One region of the Echinicola jeungdonensis genome, then DNA from elsewhere that is predicted to be linked to it. Evidence: riboswitches for the same ligand, from Rfam matches in the RefSeq annotation. Region 1 holds a riboswitch; each other region holds the start of a gene.

Region 1 (5,397 bases):
TGTTTTGATCTTTCTTTTGGGACGTTTCTCTTGGCATACCTTACAGCTCCGACAACTAAAAGAAAAGGGATGGTATCAAACATCTTTCCAACTTAAAGGTCAATATTTTTTAATCCCAACTTTTGGAATGGCCCCTGCTTTTCCTACTTCAACAAGTTGTTTTGGGATGATACAATAAAGGTGAGTGAGCAGGAAAAAGGACAAATTCTTTCCCACGAACTAGGCCATATCCACGAAGGTCATACCTGGGACTTATTGTTTTACCAGATTTTAACCATTTTATTCTGGTTCAATCCTGCCATTCATTCAATGCGTGCAGCTTTAATGGATGTACACAAATTTTCTGCAGACCAATATGCACTAAATCATTTATCCGATAGCCAATCTTATTCCATACTAGTGGCCAAAATGGCTTTGGAGAAAGCTGGTATTCCAATTGGTCATCAATTTGGAAAGCCTTCTACACTAAAAAGGATTGAAATGATCAAAAAAACAGGAAACATTAATTGGCTAAAAGTTTTTGGAGTAATACCTCTTTCTATTTTCCTTTTGGCTTTGGTTTCATTAAAACCAATGGATAAAAGACCTCTCCTTTCTTATCTCTTTCATCAACCAGTCTCTATAATAAAAAAACCAAATTTTGGCTGCACAGGATTCGGTAAAAGTTCCCGCCAAAATCAAAAGATTAAAGACACCTGTCCATTATGAATTTGTAAGTGCTTTAAGAAATGGGGTAGTGATAGCTCAGCTCGGAGAACTTCAATATGAATTTAGCCTTATAAAGGGATTATAAGAATATAAAAAAGTTTTGGAAATAATAGAGGTTTTCAAAAGTGAGCCTAAAAATGGAGCCAAATCCCATGATCATAACACATCAGGAATAATACCTCAAACAATATTCAACAATAAAACTTGGAAAAATTTCCTAAGTCAGAATCTTCATATCCCCATGGATGCAATAAAATGGGGCCAATTAGGAACTGTTGAGGTTGAATTTGTAGTGGACGAAAGGGGAAATTCTCTTCAACCCAGTATTCTGAAATCTGGAGGTTGGGGTAGGGATGAAGAGGTCCTACGTTTGTTTACCCTTGTGGATTTTCCAAAATTCAATACCAATCAGGATATTGGAGAGGAATTGCCTACCAAAATCATTCTACCCCTAAACTTTGACCAATTTACCCAGTAAGAATGGTTTCTGAATATTTATAAGGCCAAGAAAGTAAAAGATTAATTCAAATAAATTCCAGTAAAATACTTATTGGGTATTTGATTTTTTTTTATAAATAGATTTTGTTTATCGCATTTACACCAATTTTTTTTATACCTTATATGATATTTAAAAAATAAAATCAATCATTCCTTTCATTTATCCAACATTTCAACAATTTTAAAGTTTGGCAAATTGTTAGGTTACTATTACATTTGAAATTAGAATAATTAATTTAATCTTAACTAATTAAAGTAATGGGAAAAGGTGATTTGAAGACAAAACGTGGAAAAATCCATAAGGGAACCTTTGGAGCCAGCCGTCCAAGAAAAGCCCAAAACATTAAAGTTAAATTGGCTTAGGACGAGCAAAATAAAGAATAACTAATACTGAATAATCTCAAAATCAAGCACCAGGATGATACGACTGGTGCTTTTATTAATTTAGGGGAATTAGACCCATTGAAAGAATAATATACCCTACCCTTGAAATTGTAATATTTGCTTCCCACACCCCATAGAATTTATGATTTAACTTTTAGGGAACTTAAATGCCTGAAATTTTCAGAAATGAACAAACCACTCCATTGAATATTTTGGACTTTCAGGTATTCCCTATTGGATTTATAGGGAATAAAATTATCTTATTTTTTTATAAATCCCCTTTTGGAAGCTTGGATATTCAAAATAAGCGTCGTTTATTTGTGTCATCCTTTTACTTTTTAGAAAGTATAAGGATTTATACAGAAGAGGTGAGAGACAGGCTCATGGACCCTCTGGCAACCTGGAAAATCCAAGGTGCCAATTCCTGCCAAATGTGAATATCCTCATTTGGAAATATAAATTCTTAAATATGAATTTTATAAAAAGGATCAAGCACACAACAAAAAATTCACTCCAAAACATTTCATTTAATTATTTCTCAACATTTTACCCAAAAATGTATGAAGTAATGCTGATGCCCATGCGGTTCTAACCCAGGAACCGGAATGCCTTTGGCATTTCAAGCCTTTTCCAGTTTCTAAACAAAATATTCAAAATCAACCAATGGAATTTCCTTACCCTTTTGAAAATATATTTCAGTTAAAAGCAAAGAACCAAATAGTAATTGAAGGGGCTTTTTATAAAATTTTACTGGAGAATGGACTAATACCCATTAATATGGCCTGTGAATTTCATAGGACCATTCAAAAAGACATCAGAGCGGAATTATAAACCGCTTTTGAAAAAGAAAGGAAACACATGAATTTACAATCTACGTATCTTATTTCCGATATGACCCAAGAAGTATTTCACTGTGATGAAGAAGTGGTGCTTGAATCCGGGGAATCCCTTCCGGAATTCCGGATCAGCTATACCACTCAAGGTCACCTGACACCACAAAAAGATAATGTGGTGTGGATTTTACACGCCCTTACCGGGGATGCCAATGTACATGAATGGTGGAGTGGACTAGTAGGAGAAGATAAATTGTTTGACCCTACCAAAAATTTTATCGTATGTGCCAATATTTTGGGCTCCTGTTATGGATCAACTCAACCAATGAGCATCAATCCGAAAACAGGGAAACCATATTATTATGATTTCCCCCAACTATCTACCAGGGACATGGCCATGGCTTTTGAAAAGTTGAGAGGCCATCTTGGGATCAGAAAAATAGATACGATAATAGGAGGTTCTTTGGGTGGCCAAGTAGCTTTGGAATGGGCTTACAACCTTCAGGAAAAAGTGAAAAACACTGTTATTGTTGCCTCCAATGCCAAAACTTCACCCTGGACCATAGGTTTCAACGAGGCACAGAGGATGGCCATTGAAGCAGATGGGACCTGGGGCGAAAACCATGAAGATGCTGGGAAAAAAGGTTTGGAAGCAGCCAGGGCTATTGGAATGTTGAGTTATCGGCACCACCAAACTTTTGAAGCATTTCAAAAGGATACAGAAGAAAAAACAGACAATTTTAAAATCTGCTCCTACCTCAGGTATCAGGGTCAAAAGCTGTCTAACAGGTTCAATGCTCTTTCTTATTGGACTTTATCAAAAGCAATGGATAGTCATGATTTGGGAAGAAACCGGGGAGGAACCGCCAAAGCCCTATCGGAAATAAAATCCAGGGTGTTAGCCATTGGAGTGGATACCGACCTTTTATTTACAAAAGAAGAGTCACAGTTTATTGCCAAAAATGTACCAAAAGGTTCATACAGGGAAATCAAATCGATTTATGGGCATGATGCCTTTTTGATTGAAAATGAACAGATTAACTATATACTTAAATCATTTAATCTGGAAGACAATTCTTGAAATTTCCAGAAAGCTAATAATTAATTACCTTCAATTAATGATCAAAGAGGATTATCAGTTTGATAGCTTCAAAGAGGAATTGGAGTGAGTGGATCCAAAAATTAAGGTAGAGAATAAGGATTTCAACCATTGAAATAAGCGATGTTTTCCCTAAATTAAATTATGGATTATACACAAATAAAAGAAACCTGCCTATATATATCCGATATTGAAAAAGCCAAAACATTTTATAATGGAAAATTAGATATGCCTGTCATTTCTATTGAAGATGGCAGGCATATTTTTTTTAGGTGCGGAAGCTCCGTACTTCTTTGTTTCATTCCGGAAACTACAGCTAATGAAACCCATCTCCCTCCCCATTTTGCCCATGGGAAGCAGCACATTGCTTTTGAGGTAAAAGCGGAAAATTATTTAAAAACCAAATCTAGCCTGCTGGAAAAGGGAATTAAAATCACACATGAACAGGATTGGATGGATGGTTTAAAAAGTATTTACTTTGAGGATCCATTTGGACATGTTTTGGAAATTGTTCCCAAGGGGATTTGGGAATAGTTTCCCTTCTTCAAATAGTCGGCCCTGATTTTTATTTAACCCCCTTATAAATAATGACTTAATCAAACTCCCAGAAGGAAAAATTAGAAATCAACAAGATATTACCCCTATCACCGTTATTTGTAAGCGTATATCTTCCTTTCAATTTACTTCAATAAGATTGGTTAAATTGGGATCGCTGATTAATTTTGGAACAATTCAAAAAGCCCATGAGCAGCACTTCAAGAAAAAAGAAAAGATTAGGAAGCTTTAAATTTATAAGCGTACTTTTTAGTACTACGCTATCCCTTTTCATTGTTGGACTTTTCGGAGTAATTGTAATACAGGCAAAATCTCTTACCAGCATTATTAGGGAAAATATTGAAGTGCAAGTATTTCTGAATAAAAACACTTCGGATGCTGATAAGGCAAAAATTGGAAAAAGCTTAGAGTCCAAACCCTATTTACTACAAAAAGAGGATGGTGCCCAAGTGGCTTTTATTTCAGATGAAGAAGCAGCCAAATCCTTTCTGGAGGATACCGGGGAAGATTTTACAGCCTTTCTGGATGATAACCCTTTACGGGATTCCTATACAATTTCTATTAAGGAGGAGTATCAGACCAGTGAAAAAATGCAGGAAATAGTAGAGGAAATTGGGGATATGGATGGTGTATTTGAAGTCACTTATATGAATGATCTGGTAGAGTCCATCAATAAAAACCTGCTGAAAGTAAGTATTGTCCTTGGTGCTTTCATTTTGATATTGGTGGTGACAGTAATAATATTGATTAATAACACTATTCGACTGGCCCTTTTTTCCCAAAGGTTTCTGATCAGAAGTATGCAGTTGGTAGGTGCAACCAAAGGTTTTATCCGAAAACCATTTTTAGGAAGATCTTTCTTTTTTGGGGCTTTGGCAGGATTAATTTCTTCGGGCCTTCTTTACGGTTTGATCGAATATACCAAAGCCAATATAGACGGCTTTGCTATCCTCCAAAATAATGAAATGCTGTTCATCTTATTTGGCGGTTTGATTTTATTGGGAGCCATTCTTTCATTTTTTAGCACCTTGCGTGCAGTAAACAAATATTTAAACATGACATTGGACGAATTATATTAAAATGGATCAAAACAACCTTCCTTTCTCTAAAAAGAATTATTTATTGATGATCATTGGCATTGTTATTATCACCATTGGATTTTTGATCATCAGTCTTGATGGCCATCCCCATGGCTTTGGGCCAATGGGTTTGACGATAGGGCCCATCATTACATTAGCAGGTTTTATTTTTGAGTTTTACGCCATTTTTTACAAATCAGAAAAATAAATGACCATTTTCGAAGCTATTATCCTTGGCATT
Region 2 (5,397 bases), 130 kb from region 1:
GGGAATGCAAATGGATTTGCTTTCTATTTTTGATAATCTTACTTTGTTTTTAGTAGGCCTCATCTGGATGTTGGTGCATGTTTCAATTATGTTAGTAGTGGCCTATTGGATCAAAGCACCGTTTTTCTTTATTGCGGTAGGGTCTCAGGCCAATATAGGTGGGGCAGCTTCGGCACCCATTGTTGCTTCGGCCTTTAACCCTTCATTGGCCCCTGTGGGCGTCCTTTTAGCCGTTTTTGGTTATGCGGTAGGAACCTATGGAGCTTATTTGTGTGGAATATTGTTACAAATGGTATCTAATATGTAGTGGTTTTATGGCTGTTTACCGAAAATTTATCTTTGTCTGTACCGGTTCTGATTGTAAAAAAAATGGTTGCAAAGGACTTCTAAAGGAGGCAAAGGAAGTTATCAAACATGATGATCATAAAGGGAAATACAAATTGATCAAAACCAAATGCATGGACTTCTGCAAATCCGGCCCTATCTTGGTTTATAATAATGAAGTGATCAAGAGATGTGATAAGGGAAAAATGAAAGAGGTCCTTAATAAGGGCTAATTTGTGATTTTTGGGTTTTCTCCTTTGACTTGGTTAACCAAATTTCAAAGAAAACCAAAAAAAAGGCCCTCAAGGAAAAGGGCCTTTTTGGGATCCCAGTTTTATCCTTTCTTTTCTATAAAAACAGCTGTACCACTGGCAGTGACCATCAACATTCCATCCCGGATGGTTTCATAGTCCAGGTCAACCCCAACTATGGCATTGCCACCGTAAGATTGGGCTTGTATCTCCATTTCTGCCAATGCAGTGGATTTGGCCTCCTTTAATACTCGCTCATAGGTGCCTGATCTTCCCCCAACAATATCAGTAATGCTGGCAAAAAAGTCCCTGAATACATTGGCACCGATGATAGTTTCACCTGTGACAATGCCGCAATATTTAGTTATCTCATGGCCTTCTACATTAGGAGTGGTTGTAGTTATCATTTGGATTTTGTTTTGGTGAAAAATTATTTGGTTTCGATAATACACATTCCAACCAAATTATCCAATTTCGGAATGGTAACCCACTAGTTGAATTGTTATGGAATCAATTAGAAGCCCTGCCAAAGTTTATTTTTAGAGAATTTTTAAATCTTGGGATAGTTTTTTTTAGGTAGTAGGAAAAAATAATTTAGGGTTTATCCCCACCGATTTACTTGAATCAAATAAGTGTCGTTAAGTGGATATGGTATTTCTGGTATTGAAACAGGTATAATCATTTGACCCGAACGGCTTTGGACTGTCAACTTTTGTCCATTCACCTTCGTACACATTTTTTGTAATTTCTATAGGCCTAATCCATAATATTACCCTTATTTTTGTGGTTAAACTGCAGCCCATGAGAATAGCCTTATTGATTCTTTTCTCCTTTTTTTTCAGCACCTGGGTAAAAGCCCAGGTGGATAACCATTACCAGCGGTCCAGCCTTTATTTTTATTATGGAACTTCCGGTGGCAACTTGAGGGATTTTGATGAGATGCTGGAATCCCGAGGGGCAGAGGAGCTTAAGAATAACTACCACACTTTTGGGATGGGATACCAAAACCGTTTCAATGATTTTATTTTGGGGGCTGAGATTTACCAAAATAATGGGGTGGGAATGAATTTCAGGGATTACAAAATTGATTACCGTACCACCCGCATATTTCTTAACGTAGGTTATTCCTTTACTGAAGAAGGCAAATTTCACCTGATCCATTACATGTCCATGGGCTTAGGCAGTCTTAATTTTGAAATGCTGCAGCATAGGGAACCTGAAAGTATCAATGATTTCCTGACAGACCCTGCCAGGGGTTATATTTTAAGGAAAAATAACTTGCATAAAGGAAGTCAATATTTTGGGGTTTTCTTGACCGAAATAGGATTTCAGATGGGGTATGACCTTATCTTTCCCCCTTATGAGGAGGTGATTACATTGATGAGCAAATTTGGTTATTCCTTTAATCCTTTTGAGGATTCCTGGGTAAAACAGGGAGTTTCTTTTGACAATATCCAAAGTGGGGCATTTTTTAGGATTGGAGCTGGGATATCACTTCCAAAGTCTAATTACTTTTACCGGGATGCATCCTTGTCAGCCCAATTAATTTATGGGTTGCATTTTACCAGGCCTAGCGAATTAAACCAACTATTGGAACAACATGGATGGCGTACTTTTTCTGGGATTCCCAAAAACTGGGGGGCTAAGATTTTGGGTGAAAACCGAGGGAATTTATATGGTGTAGATCTTTATAACCTGGCCTTGTCCAACCAGGCCTCTGATGTTTATGAGCAAACGCTTAATAGCATTCGGATATATGGGAATATTGGTAAAAAACTGTATGAAAGAAAGAACTTTGAATTGAGCCTCTTGGGAGGGTTAGGCTATGGACAATTGCGGTATTCCATGTTGCACTTGAGGAAGTTGGATTTTCCGGGATTGATGGACATTCCTAATTATGATGGAGAACTTAAAAAAGGGGGATTAATGGCCAAGCCTGAGTTTATCCTGGCCTATGCCATGCCACTTTCCAAGAAAAAATCTTTAGATATAATTTATTCTGTAAATGCGGGTTATGAGATGCCAATAGGAAATTATAAATTAGCAGATCTGAAAATGACCCAATTTATGAATGGCCCTTATGTCCAATTTGGATTGGGGGTAAGGCCATAAATGACCCAACTGCAAAATAGCCGGGAAAGCGTGAATTCATTTCAATCATTATCGATAAATAATGAATTCATTCTCGATGGGATAGGACAATAAATGGAAATTATTTGTTTCAATGTAACTAAAATCCATTAATTCCTGTTACCTTTGAAGTTGCTTATCGAGAAAGACCGAGGGAAGGGCCCTATGACGTCTTAGCAACCTGAAAACAAGGTGCTAACTCCCATCCTGATGCCACAGGAAAAGATGAGCGGTAGATAAATTACCCATTTTTCTCCCGGTTCTTTGCTCGATATGGTCCTTAAATAAAAAATGAGCATGAATACGAGAACCGATATATTACTCGAACAACTTCAAAAGAAAATATTAGTACTGGATGGAGCCATGGGCACCATGATCCAGCGCTATCAATTGGAGGAAAAAGATTTCCGTACCCCTGCCTTAGAAAGTCATCCAAAGGAATTGAAGGGGAATAATGATTTGCTTTCGCTTAGTAGACCTGACGTGGTCAGGGAAATTCACTTGGCTTATTTGGAGGCAGGTTCGGACATCATAGAAACCAATACTTTTAGTAGTACCTCTATAGCCCAGGAAGATTATGGACTGGAGCATTTGGCCTATGAACTCAATTTTGAATCTGCTAAAATTGCCAAAGAAGCGGCATTAGAATGCAGCCAAAAAACTCCCCAAAAGCCCCGTTTTGTAGCCGGTGCAATTGGGCCGACCAACAGGACTGCCTCCATTTCACCTGATGTCAACGATCCGGGTTACAGGGCAATTACCTTTGACCAATTGGCTGAAGCTTATACCGAACAGGTAAAAGGCCTATTGGATGGTGGTTCAGACTTGCTCTTGGTGGAGACTATTTTTGATACCTTGAATGCCAAGGCAGCCTTATATGCCATTCAGGAGGTTTTTGAAGAAAGGGATTTGCCCTTGGATCCAAAAGATGGGGGAATCCCAATAATGATTTCCGGAACCATTACAGATGCTTCCGGAAGAACGCTTTCTGGACAGACCACGGAAGCGTTTTTGATTTCGGTTTCCCATGTTCCTTTGATCAGTGTTGGTTTGAATTGTGCTTTGGGAGCAGAAGACCTTAGGCCATATCTAAAAGTATTAGCGGAAAAGGCACCGTTTTTTGTAAGTGCTTACCCTAATGCGGGGCTTCCCAATGAATTTGGACAATATGACCAAACAGCTGAGGAAATGGCCGGCCAGGTGGAGGAATTCTTAAAAGAGGGCATGATCAATATCCTTGGAGGTTGTTGTGGGACCACCCCTGAACATATCAAAAAATTGGCGGATTTGAGCGAAGGCTATTCGCCTAGGAAATTAGAAGAAGAACAAAAAGCAGAAGTATAACCAGTATGGTTAATATAAAAAAAGACAGCCATTTGAAGCTTTCCGGCTTGGAACCTTTAGTTTTTACGCCGGAATTGAATTTTGTTAATATTGGAGAACGGACCAATGTGACCGGATCCAAAAAATTTGCCAGGTTGATCCTCAATGGACAGTTTGATGAGGCATTGGAAGTGGCTCTCGATCAGGTCCGAGGCGGAGCCCAGGTGTTGGATGTTTGTATGGATGAGGGGATGCTGGATGGAGAAGCTGCCATGGTCCAATTCCTAAATTTGATTGCATCTGAACCTGAAATCAGTAAAATTCCAATAGTGGTGGATAGTTCCAAATGGAACATCATTGTGGCGGGTCTAAAGTGTATTCAGGGTAAAGGAATCGTTAACTCCATCAGTTTGAAAAATGGGGAAGAGGAGTTTATCCACCAAGCCAAGACCATCAAAAAGTTTGGGGCAGCAGTTGTGGTGATGGCTTTTGATGAAATTGGCCAGGCGGATTCTTACCAAAGAAGAATAGACATATGTAAGCGGAGTTATGATATCCTTACCAAAGTAGTGAAATTCAATCCACAGGATATCATTTTTGACCCCAATATTTTCCCGGTGGCAACTGGGATGGAAGAACACCGGACCAATGCCATTGACTTTTTTAAGGCCACCAAATGGATCAAAGAAAACCTTCCCGGTGCAAAAGTAAGTGGAGGGGTCAGCAATGTAAGTTTTTCTTTCCGGGGTAATAATCCGGTAAGGGAAGCCATGCATGCTGCCTTCCTTTATCATGCGATCCAACATGGAATGGATATGGGAATTGTCAATCCCACTATGTTGGAGATTTATGATGATATTCCAAAGGATCTTTTGGAACATGTGGAGGACGTGTTATGGGATAGAAGGGAAGATGCAACCGAGAGATTATTGTCCTTTGCAGAAACAGTAAAGTCTTCCGGTAAAAAGGAAGTCGTAAATGAAGCCTGGAGGTCCGAGCCCGTTTCCAAAAGGATTGAACATTCCTTGGTGAAAGGGATTATCGACCATATAGTGGATGATGCAGAGGAGGCAAGACAGGAATTGAAATATCCATTGAAGGTGATTGAAGGGCCATTAATGGATGGAATGAATGTAGTGGGTGACCTGTTTGGGTCTGGAAAAATGTTTTTGCCACAAGTGGTAAAATCCGCCAGGGTGATGAAAAAAGCGGTAGCCTATTTGGAGCCTTTCATGCCAAAAGCTGGAGAAGAAGGTTATGAAGAGGGAAAAAGCTCCATCAAAAAAGTACTGTTGGCTACTGTAAAAGGTGACGTTCACGATATTGGGAAAAATATTGTAGGGGTGGTACTGGCTTGTAACAGTTACCA
Region 3 (5,397 bases), on a different contig from region 1:
AGCGTAAAAACGGTTATATTCCTTGGCCAAATCAAATAAATATTGAGCCAGAACAGCCGGGGAGTATTCTTCTCCTGCTTGTGCCAGTTTTTTCTCAAAATCGTTTAACAAAATGATAAGTTCTTTTTCGGTGGTTTCCAAGTTACCCAGGTCAGCAAATCCATTTAGGCTGTAATCCACTTCAATTTGGTCAGCTTTTCTTAGGATTGCAGAAATCCTTGCGTGGGAGTATTGAATAAATGGACCAGTATTTCCCTGGAATTCGATGGATTCCTGGGGGTTAAACAACATCCGCTTTTTGGGGTCTACTTTTAATAAGAAATATTTCAAGGCTCCCAGTCCCAGAATTTCATAAAGCTCTTTGGCCTCTTCTTCAGAAAAACCTTCAATTTTCCCTAATTCCTGGGTGTGTGTAGCAGCCGTATCCACCATTTCTTGGATCAGGTCATCAGCATCTACTACTGTACCTTCCCGGGATTTCATTTTTCCGGTAGGCAAATCTACCATTCCATAGGAAAGGTGGTAAAGGCCATCACCATAGGGGCGGCCCAGCTTTTTCATGATTTTGAAAAGGACATCAAAATGATAATCCTGTTCATTGCCCACTACATATACGGACTTGTTAATTTTATAATCCTTATACTTCAGGTCAGCAGTTCCCATATCCTGGGTGATATAAACAGATGTTCCATCACCACGGAGAACCAACTTTTCATCCAACCCTTCTTCTCTGAGATCAGCCCAAACGGAATTATTGTCTTTTTTGAAAAACACTCCCTTTTCAAGTCCTTCTTCCACAATGTTTTTGCCCAACAAGTAAGTGTCTGATTCATAATAAAGCTTGTCAAAGCTCACCCCCATTTTTTTGTAAGTGGCATCAAAGCCTTCATAGACCCATCCATTCATGGTTTTCCATAATTCCACGGTGGCAGGATCATTGGCTTCCCAATTTCTGAGCATTTCCTGGGCAGCCTGCATGAGGGGCGCTTCCTTTTTGGCTTGTTCCTCCGACATGCCCTGGCTCATCAATTCCTTGATTTCCTCTTTGTAGGCTTTGTCAAAAAGTACGTAATATTTTCCTGCCAAATGATCCCCTTTTAATCCACCGGATTCAGGTGTTTCTCCCTTTCCGTAAGCTTGATAAGCGACCATGGATTTGCAGATATGGATTCCCCTATCATTGATCAGGTTGGCTTTGATGACTTCATATCCATTGGCTTCTAAGATCTGGGATACTGCAAAACCAAGAAAATTGTTTCTTAAATGGCCCAAATGAAGGGGCTTATTGGTGTTAGGAGAGCTGAATTCCACCATCACCTTTTGGTTTTTGGAAGGTAATTGGCCCAGGTTTTCCTTTTGGTATATTTGTTGAAAAACTTCCATCCAGGAAGCTTCATTAACCGAAATATTCAAAAAACCTTTCACTACATTGTATTTGCTCACCAATGAGCAATGTTCCTGAAGGTAATTCCCGATCTTTTCACCGGTAGCTTCAGGTTTCATCTTGGTGTATTTTAAATAGGGAAAAAGTATAAAAGTGTAATTCCCCTCAAATTCCTTCCTGGTAGGTTGTAGGGCCAAACCATTTGCGGCTACAGGGTGATCAAATTCGGTTTCAAAGGCTTTGCTTATGGCAATGAGTATTTCTTCTTGGATTGTCATTGAATTTTGTAATTAAAAGTTTTGCACCTGGGAATTGAATCTTTTCCCTAAGGGTTTGCCTTTTGGTGGTCGTCTTTAACATATATAAACACCACCCTTTTCTATTCACCCTTATCCATGAACAAATCATGTCAAATTCCTGGAAGGAATTTGGAGCGTTGAAGGGTTAGGAATTTATTGGCACAAAAGTAGTTAATTTTGGGCATAAATTGTAAGTGTTAGCTAACATGATAGCCAGTTTTCTGGATACAATAATTGAAAAGCAAATATGAGAATTGAGTTGGTATTTAAGAAAGGTTATTTAAATTCCCTTAACGTGGGGATTGCGGGTGCAGGAATTAGAATTGGCTAAAGGTTAAATGCCCTTCTTCTTTTTGGTCTGGTTATGAGTGAAATCTGTGGTGTTAAATTTTATCATTTAATTCCCTACAAAATCTATAGGGTTGTTGTTATTTAAAAATAAAGTATTACATTTGAAAAAATTATTAGTGAAAAGCCGAAATGGTAAGTAGCTGATTTTATAAAGAATAGGGGAGAGAACAGGCTCTGGGAACCTATAGCAACCTAACCTTAAAAAGGCAAAGGTGCTAAAACCTGCCTAAATCAATTCAAGGACCTATAAATGTTAGCAATGATGAAAAACAGACGAATGCACACTTGCCCATTTCAAGACAACCGATGTTGATTAATTTTCAACATTTTAAATTATTACTAATAATCCAATTGAAAAGACACCATGACAGCAATAGCAAATTCATACAATCATTCAGAAAAAACTTCCCAAACATTTAGCTTCAATTCAATAAACAGAAATGAACCCAAAACCAGTCAGCCCAAGGATTTGTTGAACTGGCTGGAAGGTCATGAAGCAGTGGAAATTGAAGGGATTGGAGGTTTTGATTTTAAAAACTTCCCTGAATCCCAGAAGAAATTTCAAACCATATACTTCCATTTGAAAGGAGAAGTGGAGTCCTTTTATTCACTTTTCAGGGGATTGGTCCTGGCAGGTCACCCCAAAGAAGTGTTTATTGAAAGTATTCATGAAAAGAGGTATTTTACCTTAAAATACTACCAAAGCAATGAAGGCATCGCAAAGGCTTATGTCAATAAGCTTTTTAAGTTGATTGAAGATGAAATCCGCTTCAAAAAAGTATTGAAGAAGATTATTCAAAATCAAAAGAAACATCAATTGGAGGAGAGCTTGCTTTATAGTGAACTTTCCTGATAAAAAGAAAAGAAATTCATCCATTTCTTATCAAAGCTTCCGTTTATGAACGGAAGCTTTTTATTTTTTAGGGGAGGAGGAAGGGGTGAAAAAGGCTGATCAACCTTTGGTTCTGGAATTCCCCAAATCAGAAATTAAATGATAACAGGTTGATTTTGAAATGGCTTATTTTTTCCAGATAGATTTTTGCAAATTAGCTAAAGTCATTAATTTGATTTCCCCAATTATTAATGCAATTTTCGAATCAAAAAGTCATAAACCTCCATTGCCTAATGAACAAATACATTGATTTAATTAAACAAACTTTTGATTTTCCCACCAAGGAATTCCATGTAGAGGAAGATCAACTTTTATTTAATGGGGTGAATCTTATGGATATCATCCATACTTACGGGACACCGTTAAAATTGACTTATCTTCCCAAAATCAGTGAAAGCATTCAGAATGCCAAGAAATACTTTGGCAAAGCCATAGAAGACCACGATTATCATGGGAAATATACTTATTGTTATTGTACGAAGTCTTCCCATTTTAGCTTTGTATTGGATGAAGCACTTAAGAATGATATCCACATCGAAACTTCCAGTACTTTCGATATTCCTTTGGTTCGAAGTCTTTATAAAATGGGTAAAATCAGCAAGGAGACTTATATCGTTTGCAATGGGTTCAAAAGAGAATTGTACAAGGAGTACATAGCTGGTCTGCTTAATGATGGATTTGTGAACTGTATTCCGGTTTTAGATAACCTGTCGGAAATTGATTATTACCTTGAGCATGTAAAAGTCCCTTTTCAGGTGGGAATTAGAATTGCTGCTGATGAGGAACCTAAATTTGGTTTTTATACCTCCCGTTTGGGGGTGCGGTACAAGGATATCATCGAGCTTTATGAAACAAAGATTAAAGACAACCCGCAAGTCAGTCTAAAGATGCTCCACTTTTTTATCAATTCAGGAATCCGGGATACTGCCTATTATTGGTCCGAACTGACCCGGTTTATTCAGAAATATGTTGATCTGAAAGCCATTTGTCCAGAACTGGACACCATGGATATTGGAGGAGGCTGGCCCATTAAGACCAATGTGTTTTTTGATTACGATTACCAGTATATGGCCGATCAAATTATCAAAAATATCAAGTGGATGTGTGCCAAAAATAATACTACCGAACCCCATATTTTTACTGAATTTGGAAGTTATACGGTGGGAGAAAGTGGTGCGGTGCTTTATTCGATATTGGATCAAAAACTTCAAAATGACAAAGAGCTTTGGTACATGATTGATGGATCTTTTATCACCCAATTGCCCGATAGTTGGGGGCTCAACCAAAAGTATATTATGCTTGCTGTTAATAATTGGAAAGAAGAGTACCACAACATTTCCTTGGGAGGTTTGACTTGTGATAGTATGGATTATTATAATTCAGAAGCTCACCAATATAATATATACCTTCCCAAGAAAAATGAGGGAAAGCCCCTATATATTGGCTTTTTTCATACCGGAGCTTATCAGGAATCCCTTGGAGGTTATGGTGGAATACAGCATTGTTTGATTCCTGCACCCAAGCATGTACTTATAAACCGGGATGAAGAGGGAAACATTACACACGAATTATTTGCTGAGGAACAAAAAAGTGAAAATATGTTGAAGACCTTAGGATTTTAAATGGCAAAGGCCCGTTGAAAAACGGGCCATTGTAATCTTTTTTTATGAGATTGCAAATCAATTTCTAAGCACAAATTCAAATGGTAGAGTTATAAGGGTGAAATTGAATACTTCACCCAGTTGGGAGAAAAATACTATAGCCTTTGGGTATAAATCTTCTAGACAAAGTCCTCGGTTAAGTGGGGAGTTGTCTTTTTTGTCCACTAAGGTGATCAATTATTTGGCCCTCAGTGGACCAAAATTCCCCCATGCAATCTGCGGTTAAGCAACTGTGGACAGGCAAAATCCCTATTAAATCCCCAACTTTTAACTGATTTACCAAACCAGTGCTGGCTTGGATCAGGCCATGTTCTTGTGAAATACTTTTTAAATAAGAAGTTTCTTCTGATAAATTCCATCCATTTTCATTCAGCAAAACCACTTCCCCATAGTTTTTGCTTCCATCAGCATTCATTAAATATTCTTTAGAAAGATGGATAGCCCCTCCATGAACCAATATTTCATTTTTTTCTTCCTTGATATCAACAATGGGGACGGCTAAAGCCACAGCAATGTCCTCCTTGTGACAACTACCGATGGCCGTTTGCATCAGGTCATAAAAAATAAAATTGCCTGGGCTTATTTCATCAATTCCCTCAAAATTTTCCATTAAGGCGCAACTTGGGGTATCCCCTGACCGGGTGACCATTGTAGGGAAATCTTCTTTGAACTTGGACCTGAGTTTTTTTAACGCATTTTTTGTTTCCTCATGAATTTTGGAAATGCCTGCTATATCCGCCTGATAGGTATGTCCTGCATGAATGTAAAATCCCTTAAAATAAAGCTTATTGGTGGGCCGGGCAGCCTGAA
Region 4 (5,397 bases), on a different contig from region 1:
AGTTGGACAGCGCTTATCTCTGGGAACCTTCTGAGCTTATAGAGGGGATCGGCAAAGATGAAATAATAGGAGTTGAAGCTCCCCTTTGGACCGAAACCATTACTAATATGGATGAATTGGAATACATGGTTTTTCCACGATTATTAGGAATAGCGGAAGTGGGCTGGACTAGAAACGAAAAGCGGAATTGGGGAGAGTACAGGAAAAGGCTTAAAAAACACCTGAATAGACTGGAAGCCTTGGAAGTGGATTATTACTCATCCAATTTATTAAAAAAATAGGCCAGGGGTTTAGAGCCTCGGGAATGAGAGTTTAAAGTTTGGAAGGGTCTTTAAGAACACCCATGAAGAGGATGGTTCCACTGTGTTTTTCTTGAATGAAAAATACAAATGGCCTGTCCAGTCGAATTACAGGTGGTTCTGCTGGAACAGAAGTCACCACTACCTCTACAGCTGTGGCAGCAGCTGCTTCTGTTCCTTTTTCATCTACCTCAATTAATGCTTCGTGAATTACCCGGCTTATTTTTAGGGGTTCTGTTGGGGTTTCAAATATTTCTGTGAAATTTCTTGGATCTTGCTGAAAAGGGGTGCTTAGCCCCATTTCAATTAGGTCTTCTTTTAAGTTTTGGATTTTGATTTTCATTTTGAATTTGGGCATTTCCAGCTTGATATTACCTTCTTTTGCTTCTTCCCGCCAGGCATGAAGATTATTCAAATTGAAATTGCTTTTTGCTTCTTCCAAGTTAAAGGCATCTGGCAATAATACTCCCATGATATATTGCCCTGTACTATAGGGGATTTCTAAATATTTGAACCCGTTTGCTTGGTATGTCTTTAATGTCGTAGCTTCCTCCAACCGCATCATTTCAACCGGCGTAGTTTGCGAGGAAGAAATGTGAAAAGGTTGTTCGGTGGTGTTTTGGGGATCAAATTGGTATTTCCAATCGCCATAATAATAAATGGCGTTGATCAAATACATGACAGCAGCAGGATCAACCTGGTCAATTAAGTCTTGAATTAATCCCTCCGTTTGATCGTCCACCCACTGATTAATAATTTCTTTGGAGCCCGGGGATTGCATATCCAGGCTGCTAATAGTAGCCAGGTATTGCATTTGAAGGGTTTCTTGAAATTGGGATTTTAAATCCAGTCCCTCTTGATACCAAATACTATTGGCAATGTTAATCTTTACATTTGGATCCACATCCTTAAGGAATTTAGTGAGTCCTTGGTTGGCCAAATTGGCATCTTCGAGCGATATATTATCAAAATGAAGTGTTTCCAGATATTCTTCGAGCAATTCTTCCTTATTGCCATTCATGGCCATAGACAATGCCTGATGGATACTGAAAGGGCTGAAAAATAGGTTCCCTTCTTCTTTACTGAGTTGTTGAAATAACCTGACGGAAAATGCTGTGCCGGCATTTACCAGTTTTTTTTCAGTTTCCTCTAATGCCCTCAAATTGGGAGTAATTTCCCCTTTATTGGGACTTTCATCCACGCAAGAAACCAATAGAAAGAAAAGAGTCAAGATGGAATAATAGGTGTATTTCATGGTAAAGGGCTTTTGTTATGATCTAGACGAAAAAAATGGACAAAGTGCGACAAAAAAAAAGCCCCTTTGGTGATCAAGTTTCCAAAGGGGTTTAAATGATTATTTGGATTTTTCAAGGGCTCTTTCTATATCCCCAATAATGTCATCAGGATGTTCCAAACCTGTTGAAACTCTGATTAGGCCAGGTAAAATCCCAACCCTTTCCCTTTCTTCCTCCGTCAACTTGCTATGGGTAGTAGAAGCGGGGTGGGTAATGATGCTTCTGGTATCTCCAAGGTTTGCCGTCACGGTAATTAGTTCCAATTGGTCAATAAACCTTTTTGCCCTTTCAATTCCTCCTTTTAAGGTCAGGGTAATGATGCCTCCGCCCAGCCTCATTTGTTTTTTTGCCAATTCATATTGAGGGTGGCTTTTCAGGAATGGATATTTGACAGATTCCAAATGAGGATTGTTTTCAAAATAGGTAGCCACTTTCAATGCATTTTCACAGTGTCTTTCCATTCTCACAGCTAGGGTTTCCATACTTCGGGAAAGGATCCATGCATTGAAGGGTGAAATTGATGGTCCTGTATGCCGGGTAAAATAACGGACCTTTTGGATTAATTCTTCCTTACCAAGGATCAGTCCACCCAAAACCCTACCTTGTCCATCAATATATTTGGTAGCACTGTGGGCTACGAGGTCCGCACCCCATTTGGCAGGTTGTTGTAAATAAGGGGTAGCAAAGCAATTGTCCACAGCCAAAATAAGGTTATGAGCTTTAGCAAAAGCAGCAATCCATTCCAGGTCAATGATTTCCAGACCGGGATTGGAAGGGGTTTCAATGAATATCATTTTGGTATTCGGCTGAAGCAATTTTTCCCAATTGGCGATATCGGAAATGTCCCCATAAGTCGAGCTGATGCCCCATTTAGGGAATATTCCGGTAAGCAGTTGGTGAGTGGAGCCAAATAGGGCTCTGGAAGCCAGAATATGATCCCCTTGTTCCAATATAGAAGCCATGGTTGCAAACATGGCAGCCATGCCAGAACCAGTGGCAATGCCGTCTTCTGTACCTTCTACTGCACATACTTTTTCTATAAGGTCAGTGCTGTTGGGATTGGCATACCTTGAATAGATGTTTCCTGGGATTTCTTCAGCAAACATCTGCCGAGCTTCTTCTGCACTATCAAAGGTAAAACTTGAAGTCATGAAGATAGGTGAGGAATGCTCCCTTTGATTGGTTTTGGAGGAAGCAATTCTTACTGCCTGGGTTTCAAAATGTTTTTCGGACATATTATTATTCTTGCAGTGTTAAATTCTGTTTAAATATTGAGTTTCCCCTTTTAGGGTTTCGTAAAAATGCATCCCGAAATGGAGAGGTAAATATATTTCTTCGGGTTTGTTAATAAAAATAATCGGTGTCAAAGTAAGTGTTCTCATTTCATCTAACTTATAGTCCCCTATTTTCGGGCAGGATTTGGCACCTTTTCGCCGCTGAGGATGGTTGCCAGAGGGTCAACAAGCCTGTTCTCTCACCTCTTCTGTATAAATCAGTTCCTTTGGGTCTTGCAAAGTAAAGGTAGGGTAATGGGAAATCCAAATTTTTGAAAATGCAGAACGGTATCTATAAAAATAAGGTAACATTTATGGGATAAATTCTTTCAAAACCTTAGCCCATAAATCATACCCTTTGGCATTCATGTGTAATCCATCCTCAATAAAAATATCCTCCTTTGGTTGACCATTTTCATCCAACATGATGTTCCAAACATTGGCAAAGGATACCTGTTTCTGCTTTTGACAATATATCTCCAGTAGGCGGTTGAGATTTTGGTATTCCTCTTGTAGGTGCCATCTTGCCAAGCTGGGTTTCGGGCTTATCAGGATAATATGGGCATCAGGTAATTGTTGATGGATTTTTGTTACCAGCTTTTTAGTGGTTTTTAATATGGTCATTGGTTTTTTTCCTGCGGCAATATCATTATCCCCTTCATAAATAAATATTTTTTTGGGTTGGTATTGGAGGATCAATTCCTGGGAATAATGAAGAAGTTCAAATGTCTGAGACCCTCCAAATCCTGTGTTAATGGTTTCAATTTCCGGAAAATAGGAGGAAAGATCTTTCCACATCCGGATACTGGAACTTCCTGTAAAAAGATAGACTGGTGGGCCTTGCTTTGGAATGGGGTTTTTTTGGACAATTTGTTGGACTTCTTCCTGGAATTTGCCAGATACTTCTTGAGTGTTTCCTGAAATGGAAATTCCAGCCAAAAGAATTACCGTTAAAAATATTTTGAAACAAGACTGTTTTGATAAATACTTCATTTGATTTAACCCGTTAATTGATGGGAATTTATGAAAAAAAATGGAGATCCTTATGATCAATTGATTTTTGTGGTACCTGCAAAAGTTTTGAAAAAGGAAAATATTTAGTGTAATAAGTGTTTAAAATACACTTTTTCAGGGGTTTTGTTAATAAAATGTCAATTTTTTCACCTGCCGAATTTTTTTTTTTGAATAAAAATTAAAAAAAATAGAAGGGTTGAAAACAGGAAAGAAACTTAGTGATCATTTTATTAATTGGGTTAAATATGGTTAATGATGTTGTTAATGTTTCTTAAATTAGGAGTTTTGCCTTATATAATACTGAGGAATTCATTTTTGTGTGTAGTGACATTTAAATTGGTTTAGGGGATTTTTGTTAATATTTTATTGAATTAAAAATTATTATCACTATGTTTAAAGAAGTTTTGGTTCAAAAAAAGAGGATCGGCGTCCTTTTTTCCAAAATATATACGGCTGTTAGTCAGTTAGAATAAACCCATTCGAGGAATCTTCTAAAGATTCCTCTTTTTTTTTGTCTTCCAAAAATGAACCATTTTATACTCTAACGAAAAAACATCAAAATGGTATATCATTTTCCCTAATTCTTTCGGAAAGTCCACTAAAAAATAAAAGTGAAATTGACACTTTTTCAACTATTTGATTTCACTGATTAAAATTTTTCGGGCACCTGAATTTTAGCCAATAGGTGTTTCTGGTCTGCTTCAAGTTAGAGATAGGTTGCCTCTTTTGATAAAATCATGTTTTTTCCCTTCAGGTCCATTATAAAAAAGGGCAAGGAAAATGGGCATGGAATTATTTTTCGGTTTATGATTTGATCAAGCATAAAACCAATAATCCACGGGAGAATTAGGGCCAAGTATAAGTCTGTAACCATTATTTGATGGCATAAACACATAAAATCCAGAATAATCAGAGTGTTTAAAACACAAAAGAATCACAGGGGACCCTGTGATTCTTTTGTGTAGTCCCAATAAGATTAGTCTATCTTAACCTTATCCTAAATTAAATTCAGGTTTCCAGTTTTCAATGGTTTTATTAAAGCTCGACTGGTTGGCCAAATGAATACAGAATGCAGTTGTTGCTCCACTGATAACATTGGATGCAGGTTTTGTGGAAGTATGAATAGATTTAAAAAAATCGTCCAGGGCGTACCAGGTTCCCTCTTTGGTTTTTTCTTCCAATATGGGAATACCTCTGCCTTCTTTCCAGGTGAGCTTGGTTGCTCCAGAAACACCATCCACAATTCCCAGCTCCTCCATTTTATCCTCCTCTGGGTAGAAATAGCCCTCATTCATTAAGAGCTCCACCGTTCCTTCAGTTCCTTTAATGCTAAAGGAGTAACCTTCCCTGGCATTGCTGCAGGTGGATCCAAAATTGCCAATCATATCTTCTTTCTCATATCGGAGAATGAGCTGGACATTGTCATAGGTAGTTCTCCCGTCTTTGTAATTGTCTATTCCACCCGTGCCCATTATTAAGTCAGGGTGGGTTTCAAAAGCCCAATTGATAAAGTCG

The links. A riboswitch is a leader RNA that binds a small molecule or an ion and turns the genes downstream of it on or off. The one in region 1 is predicted to bind S-adenosylmethionine.
Region 2: another riboswitch for S-adenosylmethionine. It lies ahead of QWY93_RS17185 (homocysteine S-methyltransferase family protein); the one in region 1 lies ahead of metX (homoserine O-acetyltransferase MetX).
Region 3: another riboswitch for S-adenosylmethionine. It lies ahead of QWY93_RS12900 (hypothetical protein); the one in region 1 lies ahead of metX (homoserine O-acetyltransferase MetX).
Region 4: another riboswitch for S-adenosylmethionine. It lies ahead of QWY93_RS12005 (trans-sulfuration enzyme family protein); the one in region 1 lies ahead of metX (homoserine O-acetyltransferase MetX).

Annotation. Positions count from the first base shown of each region.
Region 1 is NZ_JAUFQT010000002.1:777,468-782,864, forward strand. It holds gene QWY93_RS16560 (M56 family metallopeptidase) at 181-708, shown strand; gene QWY93_RS16565 (energy transducer TonB) at 809-1,186, shown strand; gene QWY93_RS16570 (30S ribosomal protein THX) at 1,465-1,569, shown strand; SAM riboswitch class I at 1,943-2,052, shown strand; gene metX (homoserine O-acetyltransferase MetX) at 2,449-3,504, shown strand; gene QWY93_RS16580 (VOC family protein) at 3,667-4,056, shown strand; gene QWY93_RS16585 (cell division protein FtsX) at 4,266-5,156, shown strand; gene QWY93_RS16590 (DUF3098 domain-containing protein) at 5,158-5,364, shown strand; gene QWY93_RS16595 (undecaprenyl-diphosphate phosphatase) at 5,365-5,397, shown strand, end outside.
Region 2 is NZ_JAUFQT010000002.1:904,108-909,504, reverse strand. It holds gene QWY93_RS17205 (DUF819 family protein) at 1-307, shown strand, start outside; gene QWY93_RS17200 ((2Fe-2S) ferredoxin domain-containing protein) at 315-557, shown strand; gene QWY93_RS17195 (YbjQ family protein) at 659-982, opposite strand; gene QWY93_RS17190 (hypothetical protein) at 1,377-2,687, shown strand; SAM riboswitch class I at 2,839-2,937, shown strand; gene QWY93_RS17185 (homocysteine S-methyltransferase family protein) at 3,003-4,049, shown strand; gene metH (methionine synthase) at 4,055-5,397, shown strand, end outside.
Region 3 is NZ_JAUFQT010000001.1:3,091,796-3,097,192, forward strand. It holds gene argS (arginine--tRNA ligase) at 1-1,662, opposite strand, end outside; SAM riboswitch class I at 2,178-2,287, shown strand; gene QWY93_RS12900 (hypothetical protein) at 2,399-2,887, shown strand; gene QWY93_RS12905 (arginine decarboxylase) at 3,160-4,548, shown strand; gene QWY93_RS12910 (alanine racemase) at 4,724-5,397, opposite strand, start outside.
Region 4 is NZ_JAUFQT010000001.1:2,882,767-2,888,163, forward strand. It holds gene QWY93_RS11995 (beta-N-acetylhexosaminidase) at 1-281, shown strand, start outside; gene QWY93_RS12000 (serpin family protein) at 313-1,554, opposite strand; gene QWY93_RS12005 (trans-sulfuration enzyme family protein) at 1,654-2,829, opposite strand; SAM riboswitch class I at 2,984-3,088, opposite strand; gene QWY93_RS12010 (SGNH/GDSL hydrolase family protein) at 3,181-3,861, opposite strand; gene QWY93_RS12015 (Gfo/Idh/MocA family protein) at 4,875-5,397, opposite strand, start outside.